Linked DNA regions of Funiculus sociatus GB2-C1. Each later gene encodes a partner of the first gene's protein in a complex. Links are inferred from orthologs where the notes say so. Each region holds a gene or a part of one and is shown in the gene's direction. Other genes may lie near its edges.

Region 1 (2,967 bases):
CAAGATCGAGAACCCGATTTACCCAATCTCCTTCCCGTAAGTAACGCTGATGCCCAACTGCTATGCCAGTTGGATACAGTTTCTATGCCGCCTTTGTTGCGTCAGGTGTTTGACCGCAACATCCATGACTTCAAAACCAGCGTTGTTAACAGTTTCCTCACCAATCTAAAGCACTGGTTGGGCAAAACACACAGCGTTAGTGGCTATGTGTTTGAACCGCAGCGCAAGGCTGCAATTGGCTATTTTCAGATTTTTCTTTCGCGCGATGGTTCTCAACCCCATGTCGCCGAGTTGACCGTACATCCAGCCTACACCTGGCTGTACCCAGAATTGCTTTCACAAATGGCTCAAATTGTCAAGGATTACCCCGCACAATCCCTGCAACTGGCTTCTGCTGACTATCAGCCAGAACGCGAAGAATATTTGGAACAGTTGGGAGCCGAGCGGATTTCCCATTCCCTACTGATGTCTCGTTCCGTCTGGCACAAGTTGCGCGAGGCAAAACCGCTCTCTTTAGAAGGGCTACAATTAGCTGAAATGCTCCAAGGTCTTCAGCCGGCACATAAACCAATACCGGGGCGGATGTCTTGGCTCAAGTCCAAACAGAAGAAGCAAATACCAGCCGAGGCTCCGAAGGATTCACCATTGCCGTTAAACGGTTCAACAGTGCTAAACTCACAGAATCTGGAGGCAACAAAAACCAACCCGAACGACCGGGGAAAAGATAATGGAGAGAATCTCGGCCCTGGGGTTGGATGTCGGTAAAAAGCGCGTTGGGGTGGCAGGTTGTGATGGCACTGGTTTGATTGCCACTGGGATTGCCACAATTGAGCGCATTTCATTTGAGCGAGATGTAGAGCAACTGCAACAGCTGGTTGAGGAGCGACAAGCGCAAGTTCTTGTTGTGGGCTTACCTTATTCGATGGATGGGACGCTGGGTTTCCAGGCGAAGCAGGTGCAGAAATTTGCCGAACGCATGGCTGAAGCTCTCCAGTTACCTCTAGAGTATGTGGATGAGCGGCTGACATCCTATGAGGCAGAGGAACTGATCAGAGAAGAGAAGCGATCGCCTGCTCACAACAAAGCTCTGATTGACCGTAAGGCAGCAGCTTTGATCTTGCAACGCTGGTTAGATGAGCGTCGGACAAAACTTAGGAAGTTATCCTTATCGCCTAGTCAATCACTAATGACTGATGACTAACCAAATTAAGTGGTAATATGAGAGATTGCTGCATTCTATTAAATTACTTTCCCCATGACTCTGCCGCAACAGCGTAAACACGAAATTATGACCGAGTACCAGGTTCACGAAACTGATACCGGATCGACCGATCTCCAGATTGCCATGCTGACGGAACGAATCAATCGTCTTAGCACTCACCTGAGAGCCAACAAGAAAGATCATGCTTCAAGGCGGGGTCTGTTAAAGATGATTGGTACCAGAAAGCGTCTCTTGTCCTATCTGCAAAAGGAAGACAGACCACGCTATCAAGCCTTAATTGGCCGTCTCGGTATTCGCGGTTAAAGAACTTTTTACCTATGTCTGAAGAATCCCAACGCGATCGCTTACCTTTTGAACCCAAGAAGAATCGCAAAAAAGCGGCGAAAACCCCAGCGAAACCCTCTAGCATGGCTAAAGAGAATCCTCAGCAGCCGAACCAAAAGCCTGAGTCAACGGCAGTGCCAGAAGTGGTGAGTAAGCGCATGGTGAGCCGGATAGCTCTTTTTTGCGGGATTCCCACTGCGTTAGGCATCTTAACTTTTATCGTTAGCTATGTAGTAGTTAGCCAACAATGGTTAAAGTTGCCTAACGTCGCAGTTGTACTTGTGAGTATGGGCTTTTTTGGTCTGGGTGTCCTGGGATTAAGTTACGGGGTGATTTCCGCCTCTTGGGATGAAGAGATACCTGGGAGTAAACTAGGCTGGAAAGAGTTCACCACGAACTGGGGGCGACTGACATCGGCATGGCGGTCGGCTGGGCAAAAAGATTAATTACATCCAGCTGGAACGCTAACAGTTTGAAGGTGAGTTTTAGTTATAAGTTGTTAGAAAACACTAACATCGGTTTCACTCTTCCCCTGGGGTTAAAATCCCAGGCTATTTTTGTTTGTTACGGGCGATCGCTTAAATGGCAATCTATGTAGGTAAGGCTGCTATTGCGATCGCTGGTAAATTTTGAGGAGCGAGATCAGCACACAAGCAACCGAATCATGGAGTTGAAAAAATGATTGTAGTCATGAAAGTTGGTACTCCAGAGGTCGAGATTGAGCGCGTTAGCTCTGAACTCGGCACTTGGGGACTGACCCCAGAAAAAATTGTTGGGAAGCACAAGGTAGTATTGGGTCTTGTCGGCGAAACCGCTGACCTCGACCCCCTCCAGATGCAAGAAATTAGCCCTTGGGTTGAACAGGTTCTGCGGGTTGAGCAGCCTTTCAAACGAGCAAGTCGCGATTATCGTCATGGTGAAGCTAGCGATGTTGTAGTATCAACTCCTAACGGCGCTGTCACCTTTGGCGAAAACCATCCTTTAGTAGTGGTGGCTGGGCCTTGCTCGGTTGAGAATGAAGAAATGATTATTGAAACCGCACGTCGAGTCAAGGCGGCGGGAGCGCAGTTTTTGCGCGGCGGTGCCTATAAGCCTCGGACTTCGCCCTATGCTTTTCAAGGACACGGTGAAAGTGCCTTGAATTTGCTGGCGGCGGCACGGGAAGCGACAGGCTTAGGTATTATTACAGAATTGATGGATAGCCCTGAATTGGATGTGGTGGCAGAATTTGCCGACGTGATCCAAATCGGTGCCAGAAATATGCAAAATTTCTCCCTGTTGAAGAAAGTAGGAGCGCAGGAAAAGCCTGTGCTGCTGAAGCGGGGAATGGCGGCGACGATTGAAGATTGGTTGATGGCGGCAGAATACATTTTGGCAGCTGGCAACCCAAATGTGATTTTGTGCGAACGCGGTATCCGCAC
Region 2 (2,801 bases), on another replicon or contig:
TCTACCTCTAACTGTACTTTCTTCGCCAGCCCTGCATCCGTTGTCACCAGAATTGCCGCTGCCATCGGGTCGTGTTCTGCCTGTGCCAACATATCTGCGGCTACGTATACCGGGTTGGCGGCCGCATCGGCAATCACCAGCACCTCCGAAGGGCCAGCCAGGGAGTCAATCCCCACTGTGCCATACACGAGTTTTTTCGCTAAGGTGACGTATATATTACCGGGGCCTGTAATGACATCTACCTTTGGGATAGTTTCAGTCCCATAGGCCAAAGCCGCGATCGCTTGTGCCCCCCCTACCCGATAAATTTCCTGTACGCCTGCTTCCTGAGCAGCCACCAGCACCGCCGCGTTAATGGTTTTCCCTTGCCCTGGTGGTGTCACCATCACAATTCGAGGGACACCAGCCACCTTGGCTGGAATGGCGTTCATCAACACCGTACTGGGATAGCTTGCCCTACCACCAGGAACGTAAAGTCCGGCCTTGTCTACAGGCGTGTAGCGCTTCCCTAGGACTATTTCATCCTCCCCGAATTGCACCCAAGATTTCGGGATGCGCTGTCGGTGGAACGCTTCTATTTGTTGACGTGCCAGCCCAATCGCGTCTAGTAACTCCTTGGACACCTGCTGATAGGCAGCATCGAGTTCTGAGCCACTGACTCGCAATTGTTCAGCCGTAAAACTTTGCCCGTCAAATTCAGCCGTGTAGTGCAGCAGGGCTTTGTCGCCTTGCCGTTTCACAGCCTGTAAGACTTCCCGAACAGTTGCCTCTTTGTGGACAATCTGATCGTCGTGTGTGCGATCGCAAATACGCCGCAGTTCAGTTTTTGCCTCAGCTACCTGAGTAATGATTCGCAGCATGGAGTCGGAATCACCATCTAGGAATTACCCGCACGAGTTCAGGTCAAACAGCATTCTCATCAATTCAGACGATCCGGCGATTCGCCTTTACTCGTTTCTATAGCTTAACTGGATTTTTCCAGGGATCGCTATACTATTTAGAGAGATGCTATATTAATCTATCTAGTTATCTTTCTTACCTGTACTAAAATTTCCCTCAAGACTGTGGCCAATACTAAGTCAGCTCTCAAGCGAGTCCAAATAGCCGAACGCAACCGTGTGCGTAATAAGACCTACAAATCAGCTGTGAAGACGCTGATGAAGAATTACATGAGTGCCGTTCAAACCTACGCAGCCAATCCGTCTCCGGAATTACTGCAAGAGGTTGAGAGCCGGATGTCAGCGGCTTACAGCAAAATTGACAAAGCGGTAAAGCGGGGAGTGTTGCATACCAACAACGGCTCTCGGAAAAAATCCCGTCTTGCCAAAGCTCTCAAACGGACACTTCCCCAAACCGAAACGGGAACAACAGCTTCAGATTCAGCGATGACTGAGGATACGGCTGATTCTTAGCTCTCAAGAGCTTGTTGTCAGTTGTCATTAGTCCTTAGTTCATAACACAGGCATCCCGCTTGTGTCCTTAGCCTTAACCAATGGCTAACGACTAACGATCAATAACTAATGACTCAACGTATGCAGTTGATCGACAGCCACGTTCATATAAACTTTGATGTTTTCCAGTCGGATCTGGAGGCATTACAAGAGCGCTGGCGGGAAGCGGGGGTGGTTCGGCTGGTGCATTCCTGCGTCGAGCCTGCTGAGTTTGCTAGTATTCAAATGCTAGCGAACCGCTTTCCCGAACTACACTTCGCCGTAGGGTTACATCCCCTAGATGCCGAAAAGTGGACATCAGAGACTGCCGAAGGAATTCGGTCGCTGGCGATTTCTGACAGCAGAGTTGTAGCAATTGGCGAAACTGGGCTAGATTTTTACAAAGCCCAAGATTGGGCGCAGCAAAAAATGGTATTTGAGGCGCAGCTATTGCTGGCCCATCAACTAGATTTGCCTGTAATTATCCACTGCCGCGATGCCGCCGTCGCGATGCGCGAACTATTGCAAGATTTCTGGAAAGGCATTGCTCCCGTGCGGGGTGTTATGCACTGCTGGGGAGGCACACCAGAAGAATCGCAATGGTTTTTGGATCTCGGCTTTTATATAAGCCTCAGCGGAATCGTGACATTTAAAAATGCCACACAGATTCAGGAATCGGCGAAAATTATCCCAAGCGATCGCCTCCTGATTGAAACCGACTGCCCCTTCCTCGCACCAGTTCCCAAGCGTGGCAAACGCAACGAGCCTGCCTATGTTCGCTATGTGGCAGAATGTCTAGCCTCGCTTCGGGGTGTCTCTCTAGAGACTATAGCAACGCAAACCACCGAAAATGCTTGTAAACTGTTTCGCCTTCCTGATGACTCAGCAAGGTAAAAGACACACATCACAGGAAGATTAAGAATTTCCGGTTGCCTGTTCCTGTTAACTTAGAATTATTAACCTAGTTAGCAGTAAAATGTCAACCAAAAAACTAAATCTGCGTCATAATATTTAATAGACCGGCTATGACCAAAATTCTTTCAGTAAAAGTGCGATCGCATCCTCAGCGTAATGAAGACACTTCAACCGCAAGCCCTACACCGTCCTTATATCAGGTAAAGAAGCACTAAATATTTTCTTTGAGCCTTCCTTTAAGACATTCCTGAGACGTTGCGGTACTGCCAACAGCGGTAGTTAACGTCTCAGGATATTATTGCGAATCGCTCGTCCTTAGTGTTAGAGAGAGATTCCATACCCCGTCATATTTGGCAGGATGCAGCATGAAGCCAGAAAAAAGAAGGCTCCAGCCAAAAACAAGAAGTTCCTGTATGGAAGCTTTTCTCATCCGCCCATACAACCTACGCTCTGTAT

What was found.
Region 2: rpsO (region 1) and rpsT share a complex: the UniProt entries of both Bacillus subtilis proteins name them as parts of the 30S ribosomal subunit. The link is inferred for Funiculus sociatus GB2-C1 from one-to-one orthologs.

Annotation. Positions count from the first base shown.
Region 1 is NZ_JAMPKJ010000054.1:32,945-35,911, forward strand. The notes cover bases 40-2,890. They hold rpsO (30S ribosomal protein S15), read left to right. Parts: upstream 40-1,255; coding sequence 1,256-1,525; downstream 1,526-2,890. Other genes in these bases: NDI42_RS21150 (GNAT family N-acetyltransferase), read left to right, coding at 40-765; ruvX (Holliday junction resolvase RuvX), read left to right, coding at 728-1,201; NDI42_RS21165 (PAM68 family protein), read left to right, coding at 1,540-1,992; aroF (3-deoxy-7-phosphoheptulonate synthase), read left to right, coding at 2,225-2,890. Also shown: more of NDI42_RS21150, read left to right, coding at 1-39; more of aroF, read left to right, coding at 2,891-2,967. UniProt on the Bacillus subtilis protein: One of the primary rRNA binding proteins, it binds directly to 16S rRNA where it helps nucleate assembly of the platform of the 30S subunit by binding and bridging several RNA helices of the 16S rRNA.
Region 2 is NZ_JAMPKJ010000028.1:31,543-34,343, reverse strand. The notes cover bases 1-2,738. They hold rpsT (30S ribosomal protein S20), read left to right. Parts: upstream 1-1,064; coding sequence 1,065-1,412; downstream 1,413-2,738. Other genes in these bases: NDI42_RS14815 (TatD family hydrolase), read left to right, coding at 1,533-2,324; hisD (histidinol dehydrogenase), read right to left, coding at 1-860. UniProt on the Bacillus subtilis protein: Binds directly to 16S ribosomal RNA.